DNA from 2 places in the Geodermatophilus sp. SYSU D00079 genome. Region 2 is predicted to be linked to the other one. Evidence: predicted binding sites of a transcription regulator. Region 2 holds the regulator's gene; the other holds the start of a gene.

Region 1 (7,877 bases), on a different contig from region 2:
CCTCCCCGAGCCCGAGCACCATGCGGGGGTGATGGCGGCCGCGGGGCAGCTGTGGGCCTCGCTGGACGACCTCGCCCGGTTCGCGGTGTTCCTCCTCGGCGACACCGGCGAGGTGCTCGACCCGGCCACGCTGGAGGAGATGACCGTGCCGGCCGGCGTGGACTCCTCGGCGCCGGGCTGGTCGGCCTACGGGCTCGGGCTGCAGGTCGTGCGGGTCGAGGGGCGCACCCTCGTCGGGCACGGCGGGTCGATGCCCGGCTTCCTCGCCGGGGTGTTCGTCGACCGCGAGGAGCGGACCGGCGCGGTCTCCCTGGCCAACGCCACCAGCGGTCCGGAGCCGGTGGTGTTCGGCCTGCTGGCCGACCTGCGCGCGGCCGAGCCGCGGATCGTCGACCCCTGGGAGCCGGCGCCGTCCCCGGTGCCGCTGGAGGACCTCGGCGTCTGGTTCTGGGGCCCGGCCCCGCACGTGCTGCGGGCGCTGCCCGGCGGGCTGCTGCACCTCGGGCCCATGCCGGGGCGGGCGGGGCGGGCCAGCCGCTTCGCCCGGCGGGACGACGGCACCTGGGTCGGCCTGGACGGCTACTACGCCGGTGAGCCGCTGACCATCGCCGCCGACCACCTGGACCTCGGCACCTTCGTGTTCACCCGCACCCCCTACGACCCGACGGGCCCCGTGCCGGGTGGGGTGGACGAGGGCGGCTGGCGGCACTGAGCCGCCCGCGGGCTACGGCCTGTCGAAGGCGTCCATCGTCGTCTTGACCACCGCGCCGTAGACCAGGTGCGGCACCAGGTCGCTGGCCCAGTCGGTGGCCGACCAGGTGCGCGGGTCGGTGATGCCGAGCGCGGTCATCGGCCCGTTGGCGGCGACCAGGACGCCCGCCGTGGTGAGCAGGGTGCCGACCACCGGCTGCGACCGGAAGCCCGCCGCCCGCGCCAGGCCCACGAGCACGCCGACGCCGATCCCGGCGACCAGCCCGGTCAGCGGGCCGAGCCCCTGCACCCGGTTCTGCCGCGTCTCGTCGTCCCCCGGGATGGGCACGTGCGCCTTCTCGGCCAGGGTCTCCACGGTCTGCTCCGGGGTGGAGCTGCTGCCGCGGCCGCGGACGGCCATGTCCAGGTAGGTGACGGCGTTGAGAGCGGTGCTGCCCGCCGCGCCGGCGGCGGCGCCGCGCAGTGCCCAGCCGAGCACGCTGATGCCGCGCCGGCCCTTGCCGATCGTCCCCACCGGGGTGCGCCTCGCCATGGGTGCGCCCTACCCGGGGGACCGGTGGGCACACCCGGCCGGACGGCGCCGCGGGGTCAGCCGGCCACCGGGCGGACGAGGAACTCGGCGAGCAGGCGGGCGCAGCGCCCCACGGTCTCGGTGTGCTGCACCTCGTAGCCGTGGGTGCTCAGGGTCGGCAGCGACAGCAGGGCGGCCCGGGCGGTCTGCCCGCTGCTGCGGGCCTGGGAGGCGTCGGAGTCGAAGGACTCCCAGACCGCGGCGCGCGGAGCGAGGTCGAGCTCGTGTCCCAGCGTCATGAGCCGGTCGCTGATGGCCTTGTCGTAGACGACGGCGTCGTCGGCGTAGGCGACGACCGGGCCCGAGTCGACCGGCACCTGGTACTCCGCCTCCGCGGGGCCGATGTCCAGGGCCAGGGTGACGTCGCCGGGGAGCGTGCGGCTGGCGTGCGCGGCGCCGATGCCGCCCATCTCCTCGCCCACGGTGCAGACCAGGTACACGTCGGCCGCCGGACGCCGGCCCTGCTCCCGCAGCAGCCGCGCGGCGCCGACGAGGGCGGTGAGGGCGGTGCGGTCGTCGAGGAAGTAGGAGCCGACGAAGTCGCCGAACTCCACCAGCGTGCGGCGGCTGGAGTGCACGCAGACGCGCGTGCCCGGGTGCACCCCGGCCGCCCCGAGGGCGTCGACGTCGCGGCCGGTGAACACGTACACGTCGTTCCACTCCATGGCCTGGTCGCCGCCGTCGGGCTTGGTCTGCCAGACCCGGGGGGTCTCCTGGGTGGTGTGCTCCGACCCGAGCAGCAGGACGGCGGTGAACCGCTCGGCGTCGCCCAGCACGGTGAGCGGACCGAGGCCGAAGTTGCCCGGGTACATGGTGCCCAGCTGCGACAGCCGCAGGGTGCCGTCGGGCTCGACCCGCTTGACGATCATGGCGAGCTCGTCCATGTGCGCCATGACGCGCACGACGGGGGCGTCCTGCTCGCCCGTGCCGCGCAGCAGGGCGACGAGGTTGCCGGCGGCGTCCACGGTGAGCTCGTCGGCGAGTGGCTCGAGGACCCGCCGGCAGACGTCCCTGACCTCGTCCTCCTGACCACCGGGTCCGTAGGCGGCGAGCAGGTCCTGGAGCAGGGCGCGGTCAGCGGGGGACACGGATCTCCTCGGGGTGCGACGGTCCGCGGCCCCTACCCCCGGCCCCCGCCCGGGTAGTCGTCGTACCGGGGGGCTCCCCGGTGGCGCAGGAGCGCTGCGCCGGCGAGGCCGAGTCCCCCGGCTCCCGCCGCGGCCAGGGCGAGCCAGCCCCACGGGGACCCGCCGCCGTCGGCACCGGTGCCGGCGCTGCCCTGCCGGGGGGCGGCCGGTGCCGGGTCGCCGAGCGCGGCGCGCACCGCGGCCTCCGTCTCCGGCGTCCAGGTGGTCGTGCCCCCGCAGAGGTCGGCGGACATCGGGTCCTCGCCGGGGTCGGAAGCGCCCATGGCGAGGACGAGGAACGGTCCGTCGCCGTCGAGCTCCAGCCCGCAGCTGGCCCCGGACGCCGCCGACACCACGCCCTGCTCCGCGGCCACGCTGCCCTTCCACACCACGTCGACGGCGAAGACGTGGAGGGCGGGGGCGGAGCTGCTCGCCCCGCCGTGCACCTCGCGGGACAGCAGGCGGCCGGTGAAGACGGCATCGGCCCGGTCGACCTGCCGGGCCAGGGGCTCCCCGGTGCAGCTGCAGGCCGACGCCGGGCCGGCCAGCACCCACCCGGCCGCCAGCAGCACCAGGGCCGTGAGCAGGCAGGTCGTCGTGCGGCGCACCGCGGCAGCGTCCCGCGGACCGCCCTCGACGGCCAGTGGCGCGGGCGCTGGCCGGCCCGCACCCTGTGCGGTGTGGACGACGTCGACGCGCACCTGGAGCAGACGATCGAGGCGCTGCTCGACGACCGGCGGGCCGGTGCCTCGATCTGCCCCTCGGAGGCCGCCCGCGCCGTCGACCCCGCCGGCTGGCGCGACCTCATGCCCGCCGCCCGGGCCGCCGCGGGGCGCCTGGCCGCCGCCGGCCGGGCCGAGGTCACCCAGGGCGGCACGGTCGTGGAGGTCGGCACCGCTCGCGGGCCCGTGCGGGTGCGGCGGCCGCGGTAGCCGTCGTCGACCGCTTCCGCCGCACCCTCAGCTCACCCCGGTCGGGGATCGCCGTGCGGGCGGCGCCGCCCGGAGGCGCGGCTGTACGCGGCTCTGGCTCGTCAGGCGGCGGCGAGCCGTTCGTGAGGCGGGAGGATCTCGGTGCCGTCGGGGCGCCAGGTGCGCCAGCGTCCGTCGGGTGGTCGCTCGACCCGGAAGCCGTGGTGGACCTGGGTGTGGTGCCGTTCGCACAGCAGTGCGGAGTTGTCCAGTGAGGTCTCGCCGCCGTTGACCCACTCGATGAGGTGGTGGACGTCGCACCAGTGGGTCGGCGCCTCGCAGCCGGTGAACACGCACCCGCGGTCGCGAGCCTCGACGGCCTTGCGCAGGTGCGGCGGCACCACCCGGTGGCTCCTGCCCAGGTCCAGGGGCAGGCCGTCGGGGGCCATCACGATCCGGGAGACGCTCGCGTCGCAGGCGATCCAGCGGGCCCGGGCGGCGGAGATCCGGGCGCCGAACCCGAGGTCGGCGGTGCCGGGGCCGGTGGCCGGTCCGACGAGGTCGTCGAGGTCGACGGTGACCGCGACGTGCGGCTTCACCGTGCGGAGCACCGGCAGGCCCCCGGCGGACAGCTGGTCGTCGCACAGCTGCACCAGCGCATCGCCGAGGGTCTGGGCGCGTGAGCGCAGGTCACCGGTACACCGGCTGGCGGCGGCGACCGCTTCGAGAGCGGCCTGGAACTTCTCCCCACCGACGGCGTCGAGCTGGACTCGGGCGGTGAGGCTGCCGTCGGTGTGCGTGGCGATCACGACCGACCGGCCCTCGGTCGGGTCGGGTTCGACGCCGTCCGGGTCGAGCCGGGCCAGGTAGTGCGCGACGGCCAGGGTCAGCTTCTGGGAGGGCAGCGTCCGCGCCGCCGAGGTCAGGGCGGCGTCGACCTCGGCGAGGTCCACGCCCTCCGCGTCGGCGGCGGCCCGCCGCTCGGCGGTGGCGACGGGCGCGATGGCCGTGACCTGCTCGGCGCTGACCTGTCCCGCAGCGAATGCCTCCGCCAGCGTGGGCAGGTGCTCCACTGCCCGCCCGGCGCGCACCAGCTGGGCGGCGGCGCGGGGAGAGAGCCGGGTGTGCCCCCGCAACCACGAGGGCATCGTCTTCAACCCGTCGTGCTCCGCGGCCTGCCGCACGTCGGCCACGCGGACGGTGCGGATCAGTTCGGCGTCCAACCGGTTGCGCGCGGCGAGCAGGACCGCGGTCCGGTCCAGCAGATCGCCGTCACCCAGCGCGTGCAGGTCGGCGTCCGCGAGGGCGTCCAGGACCGTGGTCAACTCGTCCACGAACACCTCCCACCAAAGGTCGATCAGGTGTTCGAAGTCTACCGCTGCCAGAGGGCTCGGGCGACCTGAATCCCCAGGTCAGGCGGCTGTCCCCGGATCTCGAGTGCCCCCTTGCGGGGCCGCGCATGGTTCCTGTACGGAGCTCAGTCGGCGCCGGCGGCCCGGTCGAGCAGAGGGCCCATCCGGTGGTCGACCAGCCGGCGCAGGGCGAGGGCGGTGTCGGTGCGCTGGACGCCGGGGATGGCCAGCACCCGCTCGGTGATCCGCCACAGGTCGTCGGCGTCGGTGGCCACCACCCGCACCAGGAGGTCGGCGACCCCGGACAGCGCCGTCACCTCGAGCACCTCGGGGATGTGGGCGAGCGCCTCCCCGACGTCGGCCAGGCTGCGCTGCACCACCTGCACGGTGACGTAGGCGCCGAGCCGGTAGCCCAGCGCCTCGGGGAGCACCCGGGCGTCGAAGGGGGCCAGGGCGCCGCTGCCCTCGAGCCGGGCCAGCCGCGCCTGCACGGTGTTGCGTGCCAGGCCGAGCTTCTGCGACAGCGCCATCACCGTGGCACGGGGGTCCTCGGTGAGGGCCCGCAGCAGGCGGGCGTCGGTGGCGTCGAGGGCCGGCACGGTGCTCAGTCTGACATGCGAGGACGTCCTAGTACCGAGCAATCTGCGCACCACGTGGGACGCCCCTTGCGCATCCCGGCGGAGCGGTGATCTTCTCGCCGGGGCGGGGGACGTGCCACGATGTGTGAGTGGCGCCACACCCCGGTGCCACGAGACGTCCACCACCGAGCGCGGCCGGCGACCCCGGCAGCCCGGTCGACGGAGGAGTGAGTGCGTGAGCGTGTCGAGCGCGACCACCGAGGTGGTCGACCCCGTCCCCGGGGCCGAGGCGCCCCACCTGCCGCAGCAGCCCGACCTGGTGCAGCTCCTGACGCCGGAGGGTGAGCGGGTCGAGCACCCCGAGTACTCGCTGGACCTTCCGCCGGACGAGGTGTGCGGCCTCTACCGCGACCTGGTGCTGGTCCGTCGGTGGGACGTCGAGGCCACGGCGCTGCAGCGGCAGGGGGAGCTGGGCATCTGGGCCTCGCTGCTCGGCCAGGAGGCCGCCCAGATCGGCGCCGGCCGCGCGCTGCAGCCCGACGACATGGCCTTCCCCACCTACCGCGAGCACGGGGTGGCCTGGACCCGCGGCGTCGACCCGCTGGACGTCGTCAGCCTGTTCCGCGGGGTCGACAACGGCGGCTGGGACCCCGTCGCCACCGGGTTCAACCTCTACACCGTCGTCATCGGTGCGCAGACCCTGCACGCCACCGGCTACGCGATGGGGCTCCAGCGCGACGGCGCGGAGAGCGCGACGATCGCCTTCCTGGGCGACGGCGCCACCAGCCAGGGCGAGGTCAACGAGGCGATGATCTGGGCGGCCAGCTTCTCGGCGCCCGTCGTCTTCTTCTGCCAGAACAACCAGTACGCGATCAGCGTGCCCCTGGAGCGCCAGTCGCGGGTGCCGCTCTACCAGCGGGCCGCCGGCTTCGGGTTCCCCGGCGTCCGGGTCGACGGCAACGACGTGCTCGCCGTCCTGGCGGTGACTCGGGCGGCGCTCGCCGCGGCCCGGGAGGGCCAGGGCCCCACGTTCATCGAGGCCTTCACCTACCGCATGGGCGCGCACACCACCTCCGACGACCCCACCCGCTACCGCCTGGCCAGCGAGCTGGAGGAGTGGAAGCTGCGCGACCCGATCGCCCGGCTCAAGGCGTACCTGTCCCGGAGTGGTGCGGCCGACCCCGCCTTCTTCGACTCGGTCGAGGCCGAGGCCGACGAGCTGGCCGTGCGGATCCGCCGCGGCACCGTCGAGATGCCCGACCCGCGGGGGTCGGCCATCTTCGACCAGGTCTACGCCGAGCAGACCCCGCACCTGGCCGCCCAGCAGGCGGAGTTCGAGGCCTACCAGGCGAGCTTCGAGGGAGGCCACGAGTGACCGCGCAGACGCTCACCATCGGCAAGGCGCTCAACCTCGGCCTGCGCAGGGCGATGGAGGACGACGCCAAGGTCGTGCTCATGGGTGAGGACATCGGCCGCCTCGGCGGGGTCTTCCGCATCACCGACGGCCTGCAGAAGGACTTCGGGGAGGCCCGCGTCGTCGACACCCCGCTGGCCGAGGCCGGCATCCTGGGCACCGCCGTCGGCCTGGCCATGCGCGGCTACCGGCCGGTGTGCGAGATCCAGTTCGACGGGTTCGTCTTCCCCGCCTACAACCAGATCGTCACCCAGGTGGCCAAGATCCACGCCCGCTCCCGCGGGAAGCTGGCCATGCCGATCGTCATCCGCATCCCCTTCGGCGGCGGCATCGGCGCGGTCGAGCACCACAGCGAGAGCCCGGAGGCGTACTTCGCGCACACCCCCGGCCTCAAGGTGGTCGCGGTGAGCAACCCGGTCGACGCCTACTGGGGCATCCAGCAGGCGATCACCCACCCCGACCCGATCGTGTTCCTCGAACCCAAGCGCCGGTACTGGGAGAAGGCCGAGGTCGATCCGGACGCCACGCCGGAGCCGCTGTTCGCCTCCCGCGTCGTGCGCGGCGGGGACGACGTCACCGTGCTGGCCTACGGGCCCATGGTGAAGACGGCGCTGCAGGCGGCGGAGGCGGCCGCGGAGGAGGGCCGCTCGCTGGAGGTGGTCGACCTGCGCACCCTCTCCCCGCTCGACCTCGACCCGGTGTACGACAGCGTGCGCCGCACCGGCCGCTGCGTCGTCGTCCACGAGGCCCCGGTGACCCTCGGTCTCGGCGCGGAGATCGCCGCGCGCGTCACCGAGACCTGCTTCCACTCGCTGGAGGCGCCGGTGCTGCGGGTGGGGGGCTACGACACCCCGTACCCGCCGTCGAAGCTCGAGGAGGAGTACCTCCCCGACCTCGACCGCGTGCTCGACGCCGTCGACCGTTCGATGGGGTTCTGAGCATGGGCGAGCTGCGCCAGTTCAAGCTCCCGGACGTCGGCGAGGGCCTGACCGAGGGCGAGATCCTGCAGTGGCTGGTCGCCGTCGGCGACACCGTGACGGTCAACCAGCCGCTGTGCGAGGTGGAGACGGCGAAGGCCGCCGTCGAGCTGCCCTCGCCGTGGGCGGGCACGGTCACCGCGCTGCTGCACGACGCCGGTGAGACCGTCGACGTCGGCACGCCGATCATCACCATCGACGTCGGGGGCGGCGGCCCGGCCCCGGCGGGGGACGGC
Region 2 (7,877 bases):
CGCAGCGCGCGGATCTTGTCCTCCTCGCGCGCCTTGGTCTCGATGAACTCCTCGATGTCGGGGTGGTCGATGTCGAGGACGACCATCTTCGCCGCACGCCGGGTGGCGCCGCCGGACTTGATGGTGCCGGCGGAGGCGTCGGCGCCGCGCATGAAGGAGACCGGGCCCGAGGCGGTGCCGCCGGAGGACAGCAGCTCCTTGGAGGAGCGGATGCGGGAGAGGTTCAGCCCGGCGCCGGAGCCGCCCTTGAAGATCAGCCCCTCCTCCCGGTACCAGTTGAGGATCGAGTCCATCGTGTCGTCGACGGCGAGGATGAAGCACGCGCTGACCTGCTGCGGCGCACTGGTGCCGACGTTGAACCAGACCGGCGAGTTGAAGCTGAAGTACTGGTGCAGCAGCATCCAGGTCAGCTCGTGCTCGAAGATCTCCGCGTCGCCCTCGGTGGCGAAGTAGCCGTGCTCCCGGCCGGCCTGGCCGTAGGTGAGCACCACCCGGTCGATGAGCTGGCGCAGGCTGCTCTCCCGCTGGGGCGTGCCCACGGCACCGCGGAAGTACTTCGTCGTGACGATGTTGGTGGCGTTGATGCTCCACTCGGCGGGGAACTCCACGCCGCGCTGCTCGAAGTTGATCGAGCCGTCCCGCCAGTTCGTCATGACGACGTCCCGGCGCTCCCAGGTCACCTCGTCGTACGGGTGCACACCGGCGGTGGTGAAGACCCGCTTGACCTTCAGGCCCTTCCCCCTGGTCGGCGCCTTGGCGGCGCGACGCGTGCGGCCCGACAAGCGGTCCTCGGTCTCGGTCACGGAGCTCTCCCTGTGTTGTGGGCCCTGGTTCGTGGGCAGTCGCGGCGGCTGGGGAAGAGAGCCGCACTCTGTTCTAACGGGTGGTGCTGACAGTTCTCAGGTGCCGGCGACGCTGCCGTCGGGGGCGGCCTGGGCCCGCCCCGCACCCCGCCGGCGGACGACCGGCGGGTCGTTCTGCATCCCAGGGAGCGGCAGGGTGCCGGCGGCGATGTGCCGGGCCCGCAGCTCGGTGATCTCCTTCTCGAAGTCCTCGAGCGAGGTGAAGGCGCGGTAGACGCTGGCGAACCGCAGGTACGCGACCTCGTCGAGCTCGCGCAGCGGTCGCAGGATCGCCAGGCCCACCTCGTTGCTGGGCACCTCCGCGGCCCCGGTGGCCCGGATGGCGTCCTCCACCTGCTGGGCGAGCTTCTGGAGCTGGTCCTCGTCGACCGGTCGGCCCTGACAGGCCCGACGGACGCCGGCGATGACCTTCGTGCGGTTGAACGGCTCGCTCACGCCGCTGCGCTTCACCACGGCGAGGACGGCTTCCTCGACCGTCGTGAACCGCCGGCCGCAGGCCGGGCACGACCGCCGACGACGGGTGGTCGCGCCCTCGTCGGCCTCGCGCGAGTCGATGACCCGGCTGTCGGCGTTGTGACAGAAGGGGCAGCGCACCGCTCCTCCCCCTCTCCGGCGCGGCTCTCACCCGCCCCGCCGACGAACCGCGGCACGGGCGGCCACCACGCCTCCCCGGACCGGCTGTGGACCCTCCTGGGGACATCCGGTGGACGCCGCGGGGAGAACCTGAGGACCGGTCTGTGGACGGGCTTACATCCGTGCAACTACTAGATGTAGGGGAACCCTAGGACCACCCCCACTAGATGTGCAAGCCGGGACACGCCCCGCGTGTTCCGGTCCGGCTCGCGCGTGACCAGCAGCGTCCTCCTGTCCCAGCCGTCACCGGGACACGCCGCGACACACCGCGCGACGCTCACGCAGTGGCAGGGAATGGGTGTATGGCGGGTCGCCGCGCGGTCGGTCGCGGTACCGGTCGACCGCTCCCGTCTCTGGCGACAGGGCGACGAGGGTCAGGCGCGGATCGAGCCGTCCGGCCGCGGGATGCGGGGGCGGGCGATCCGGTCACCCAGCCGCATGGGCCGGGTCAGGCAGTCGGCCTCGGCGCGCTGCAGCGGCATCGCCGCGGTCCCGCCACCCGGGTGGGACCCCGGCTCGTCGCCCCTCTCGTCGGCGGCGCGGTGCCGGCCGGTGACGGCGGGAGCACGGTGCCGGCCGGTCACGTCCGCGCGGACCGCGGGCTGCTCGGCCGTCACGTCGCCGCCGTGCCGCCGCCGCCGACGCGGCGGCTCGGCACCGGTCGCGACGGCACCGTCACCGGCGGGCCGGAGGCCGGCGACCAGCCGCTCGCGGGCGGCGGCGCGCGTCCAGGACACCGTCGGCGACGCGGCGGCGACGGTGGGCTCCGGGCGCGAGGTGGCGGCCGGCGCGACCGCCTCGGGGAGGCGCAGGTCGGCCAGGTCGGTCCACGACTCCCGGACCGAACCGGCGACGGTGACGCGCACCCGGACCTCGCAGGCGCCGCCGGAGTCGTGCCGCCAGCCCAGGATCACCCCCGGCCGCCAGGCGCCGTCCACGTGGACCTCGACACCCGGCGACTGCTCGGCGAAGACCGCTTCCCGGCGGACCGACATCCCTGACACGCCCCAGACCGTAGGTCGCCGGACGACCACTGACCGTGAACGACCGGGCGCACAAGCTTGACGAACATGGGCCGCGGGTCTTGTCGCTCCCTGGCCCCACGGCAGCGTCCCCGCAGGTGGACGGGCCACCCTGGGCAGCACCGCACCCGGGCCGGCTCCCGGCGCCGCTCACTCAGGGCAGCCGCAACACCTGGCCGGGGATGACGACGGCGCCGTCGAGACCGTTCAGCTCCTCGATGGCGTCGACCACGGCGCGCACGTCCTGCTCCCCCCCGGCCACGTCACCGGCGATGGACCACACGGTCTGCCCCGGCTGCACGACGACACTGCGCTCGCCCACCAGCCGGAGGTCACCGGACCCCCCGTCCAGCAGCGGGGCGACCCACGAGCCCAGGGCCAGCCCCACCCCCAGCGCCAGGACCACCGAGAGGCGGCGGGCCCTGCGGGTCAGCCGCACCCCGGGGCGCACCGGCCGGCCCGCCGGGCCACAGCCACCCCGTGCCGGACGGCCAGGTGCCGACGAGGCCCCACGGCCGGGCACGGGCCGCGTCGGCCGCGCGCCCGGACGGACGCCGCCCGCCGCGCCGGAGCGCCCCCCACCGGCCGGGGCCGGTCGAGTCGGCACCACGGCCGGTCGAGTCGGCACCACGGGCGGACGGGCCGGACCCGCCGCGGGCCGGACCGGCCCCGCCGATCGCGCCGCGCCCGCCACGGATCGAGCCGCCCCGGCTCGCGACGGGGCGGGACCGGCCGCGGAGCGGTGCGGCGGGCGCGGCGAGCCGTGCCCGCCCGGCGCGGGGACCGCCCGGAGGCGGGGCCGCCAGGGCACCTGCACCGCGTCGTCGAACTCCAGGACCGCCTGCTGCACGCCTGCCACGACCGCTCCTCTCACTGATCCGGACCATCGAACAGGTGTTCGACCCGGATGTCTGTGCGATGTCTACCGGATGGCTCCGACGAAAGCCACCGCACCCACCGGCCACTTCGAACACGTGTTTGATCCGATGCGTCCGGCGCGCTACGGTCGCCCGGAAGGACGAGACGCGCTGCGCGGGCAGCCGGCGAGGAGGCGACGGTGGCGGAGAAGAGTGGTGCGTCGGGGAGCCGCCGGAGGGCGGCGGGCCGGCCCGCGACCACCGAGACGGCAGCCGTGCGCACGTTCCCCGACCGGGGCGAGGCCGGCGACGGTCTCACCCAGCGTCAGCGGCGCGTGCTGGAGGTCATCCGCGACTCGATCGAACGCCGCGGCTACCCGCCCTCGGTGCGGGAGATCGGTGAGGCGGTCGGGCTCTCCTCCGCGTCCTCCGTCGCCCACCAGCTGACGGTGCTGCAGAAGAAGGGCTGGCTGCGCCGTGACCCGAACCGGCCGCGGGCCCTCGACGTCCGCCTCCCCGGCGACACCTCCGGAGAGGCCCCGCAGCCGGCCGCGACCGGCTCCGACGAGACCCCGGCCCCGACGTACGTGCCGCTGGTCGGGCGGATCGCCGCCGGTGGTCCCGTCCTGGCCGAGCAGGCGGTCGAGGACGTCTTCCCCCTCCCCCGCGAACTGGTCGGCGAGGGCACGCTGTTCATGCTCAAGGTCGCCGGCGACTCGATGGTCGAGGCCGCCATCTGCGACGGCGACTGGGTCGTCGTGCGTCAGCAGCCGACCGCCGAGAACGGCGAGATCGTCGCCGCGATGCTCGACGGGGAGGCGACGGTGAAGACCTACAAGCGCCGCGACGGGCACGTGTGGCTGCTGCCGCACAACCCGGCCTACGAGCCCATCCCCGGCGACGACGCCACCATCCTCGGCCGCGTCGTCACGGTGCTGCGCCGCGTGTGACGCCCGGCTCGGACCGGTCTGCCGGAGCCTGACGGTCCCGGCGGACCGGCACCCGCGTCCCACCCGGGCAGCCGGGGTCCGGGCCACCGTCCTCGCGGCCCCGACCGGCGCCCGCGGTCGACCCGATCGACGGGTGCCGTGCACGCCGGCCCACCCGCCGGGAATGGGTCAGGTGCGGCGGCGCAGTCTCCCGCCCACCCACACGAGGGCCGTGGCGACCAGCGCGGCGACCACCGCGGCCGGGACCAGCGGGATGCCTCCGTCCGACGTGGTCAGCAGCCCCGGCAAGCCGCCGTCCGACGCCGATGCCGCAGCCGGACCGGCGGAGGCGCTCCCCTCGGGGATCGGGACGACCGTGACGTCGGTCGGCACACCCTCGCCCGCGACGACGACGCCGCTGCCGTCGGCGGTGAAGCTGATCGCCTCCCCCTGGGGCGCGTCGGGCAGCGCCATGCGCACCGGCTCCCCCTCCAGGGCCCCGGCGACGTCCGAACCCGACAGCGGCCACACGTAGGCGTCGGTGTAGGTGCGCAGCGCCACCCGGCTCCCGTCGGCCGACACCGCTCCTCCGGTGACCATGAGCTGCCCGGCGCGACCGACCGGCCCACCGGTGGTGCCGGTGAGCGTGAACTCCACCCCGGCCACCTCGGTGAGCGCCACCGTCCCCGACTCGACCAGCGCGGTCACCGGTCGGTAGACCTTGCTGGCCCCCAGGACCTCCTTGGAGACGAGGTGGGGCGTGCCGTCGGGTGCCAGCAGGAGCGCCTCGACGTCCCGCGGGCCGTCGGGATGGGCCAGCCGGTAGAGCCCCGTGCTGCCGTCGGGCCGCAGCGCGAGCAGCGCCACCGTGTCGCGGGTGCCCTCGTTGTCCCCGGTGTCGGCCAGCCACACCGTGCCGTCCGCGCCGACGGCGAGGTCCTCGGGGTCGTAGGGGTCCACCGGCGCGCTGCGCACCGTGAGCACCCGGCAGGTGGCGTCCAGGACGAACACGTCGATCTGCTGGCCGCCGTCGTTGATCGCCAGCATCCGGTCACCGACCACGACCAGCCCGGACAACTCGGGCAGGCGGGGGTCGGTGATCTGGCACTGCGTCGACGGGCCGGACTGCGCCGCGTCCTCGGCGGACGCCGGCAGGGCGGTACCGAGGACGAGCGCCACCGCGAGGGCGGCCCCCGCCGGACGTCGCCCTACGGCACCGCTACGCGGACGGCCGGCCAGCTCGGGCACCCACCCAGCGTGACAGCACGACTGCGTCCAGCCCGTGAACCACGCCCAACAGCAGGATGCCGACCGACGCACCCACGACGGCGTCGGTGACCCAGTGGAAGTCCAGCGACACCATGGCCACCCCGGTCGCCACGGGGCCCGCGACGCTGAGCAGCCGGAACGTGCGCTGGACGGCGGGGGCGAGCCGGAACTCGACGGCCTGCCAGCGGGCCACGCCCCACATGAGGACGGCGTTGGCCACGTGCCCGGAGGGGTAGGACGCGCCGTCCCGGTAGAAGAACGACCCGGGGTAGGCCGGCGCGGTGCGGCCGGTGCCGTACTTGAACCCGTAGACCACGACGGTCAGCAGGGCGAGTGCGACCAGCACGCGCAACAGCGGGACGACGGTGCGCCGGCGCCAGACGAGGTGGCCGACGAGGACGGCGAGGACGATGAGGATGAAGCCGCGCCCACCGAGCTGGGTCACCGCCCACACCGGCCAGTAGGCGGCGGAGTCCTTGAGGTCCCAGGCGCTGACCACCTCGGAGACCCGCAGGTCCATCCGCTCCAGCGTGCCGCGGCTGAGCAGGTCCACGGTCACGCCCACGGTCACGAGCAGGGCGGTGGTGAGCAGCCACCACGGTGGGCGCCCGGGCGCGACGACGCGCGGGTGCGGCGCGGGCCGGGCGCCGTCCCCGGACAGCTCGGCCCCGGGCCGCCGCTGTACCGCGCCGCTGGTCACGCGCCTCACGGTACCGGCCCGTGACGTGTTCGTGACCTCGCCCGACCGGGCGAGGCGCGCCGGCCGAGGGGCCCCGGACACGCCCGTGGCACCGGCCGGGCGGCCGGTGCCACGGGGTGGGCGACGGTCAGGCGACCGGCGCGCTGAACTCCTCGAGGGCGGCGGAGAGGGCGCCGTCCACCCGCGCGGTCAGGCGGGTGCCCCCGTCCTCGTGCTGCTCGCTGAGGACCTCGCCGTCCCGGTGCACCCGCGCGACCAGGTCGCCGCGGTCGTACGGGACGAGCACGTCGACCTCGACGTCGGGGTGCGGCAACCGGGCGGCGACGATCTCCCGGAGCTGCTCGATCCCCTCGCCGGTGCGCGCCGAGACCCACACCGCGCCCGGCAGCGCCCGCCGCAGGGTCAGGACGTCGTCCTCGGTCATGGCGTCGACCTTGTTGACCACGATGAGCTCGGGCACCGCGGCGGCGTCGATCTCCCCGAGGACCACGTGGACGGCGTCGATCTGACCCAGCGGGTCGGGGTCGGAGCCGTCGACGACGTGCAGCAGCAGGTCGGCGGCGGCCACCTCCTCCAGGGTCGACCGGAACGCGTCGACCAGCTGGTGCGGCAGGTGGCGCACGAAGCCCACCGTGTCGGTCAGCGTGTACTCCCGGCCGTCGGGCGACTGCGCCCGGCGGACGGTCGGGTCGAGTGTCGCGAACAGCGCGTTCTCCACGAGCACGCCGGCGCCGGTCAGCCGGTTGAGCAGGCTGGACTTGCCGGCGTTGGTGTAGCCGGCGATCGCCACGCTCGGGACGGCGTTGCGCCCACGGCTGGACCGCTGCGTGGCCCGCGCGGTCGCCATGCCGGCGATCTCCCGGCGCAGCTTGCTCACCCGCGCGCGGATCCGCCGCCGGTCGGTCTCGATCTTGGTCTCACCGGGACCGCGGGTCCCGATGCCGCCACCGCCGGCGACGCGGCCACCGGCCTGGCGGGACAGCGACTCACCCCACCCACGCAACCGCGGCAGCATGTACTGCATCTGGGCGAGCTCGACCTGCGCCTTGCCCTCCCGGCTCGACGCGTGCTGGGCGAAGATGTCGAGGATCAGCGCGGTCCGGTCGACCACCTTGACCTTGAGGATCTTCTCCAGCTGGTTGAGCTGGCCGGGCGTCAGCTCGCCGTCGCAGATCACCGTGTCGGCGCCGGTGGCGGCCACGATGTCGCGGATCTCCGCCGCCTTGCCCGACCCCACGTAGGTGCCGGCGTCGGGCTTGTCCCGGCGCTGGCTGACCGCCTCCAGGACCTGCGACCCGGCGGTCTCGGCCAGGGCGGCGAGCTCGGCGAGGGAGCGGTCGGCGTCGGCTTGCGTCCCCTCGGTCCAGACCCCGACCAGCACGACGCGCTCGAGGCGCAGCTGGCGGTACTCGACCTCGGTGACGTCGGCGAGCTCGGTGGACAGGCCGGCGACCCGGCGCAGCGCACCGCGCGCCTCGAGCTCGTAGGAGCCGGTCGTGTCGTCCGGCTCGTCCCACTGGCCGGCGGGTGCGGGACGGGTCGACTCGTCGACGGGGGTGGGCCGCAGGGCCCGCTCCCCGGCGTCGTCCGAGACGGCGCGGTTC

The links. Region 2 encodes LexA, which represses DNA repair genes until DNA is damaged. Its sites were predicted from a motif close to TCGAACANNTGTTCGA; they were not measured.
Region 1: ACI79E_RS10575 (DUF222 domain-containing protein) is a predicted target of LexA. The motif match lies at 4,674-4,689, and genes of this name have one in related genera.

The regions. Positions count from the first base shown of each region.
Region 1 is NZ_JBJGZS010000010.1:43,361-51,237, forward strand. It holds gene ACI79E_RS10550 (serine hydrolase domain-containing protein) at 1-712, shown strand, start outside; gene ACI79E_RS10555 (hypothetical protein) at 725-1,243, opposite strand; gene ACI79E_RS10560 (M42 family metallopeptidase) at 1,300-2,370, opposite strand; gene ACI79E_RS10565 (hypothetical protein) at 2,403-3,017, opposite strand; gene ACI79E_RS10570 (DUF3253 domain-containing protein) at 3,090-3,341, shown strand; gene ACI79E_RS10575 (DUF222 domain-containing protein) at 3,443-4,654, opposite strand; gene ACI79E_RS10580 (Lrp/AsnC family transcriptional regulator) at 4,798-5,271, opposite strand; gene pdhA (pyruvate dehydrogenase (acetyl-transferring) E1 component subunit alpha) at 5,486-6,625, shown strand; gene ACI79E_RS10590 (alpha-ketoacid dehydrogenase subunit beta) at 6,622-7,602, shown strand; gene ACI79E_RS10595 (dihydrolipoamide acetyltransferase family protein) at 7,605-7,877, shown strand, end outside.
Region 2 is NZ_JBJGZS010000013.1:61,603-69,479, forward strand. It holds gene ACI79E_RS12680 (vitamin B12-dependent ribonucleotide reductase) at 1-803, opposite strand, end outside; gene nrdR (transcriptional regulator NrdR) at 900-1,457, opposite strand; gene ACI79E_RS12690 (hypothetical protein) at 1,871-2,500, opposite strand; gene ACI79E_RS12695 (LysM peptidoglycan-binding domain-containing protein) at 2,673-2,969, opposite strand; gene lexA (transcriptional repressor LexA) at 3,576-4,325, shown strand; gene ACI79E_RS12705 (hypothetical protein) at 4,494-5,483, opposite strand; gene ACI79E_RS12710 (phosphatase PAP2 family protein) at 5,524-6,273, opposite strand; gene hflX (GTPase HflX) at 6,401-7,877, opposite strand, start outside.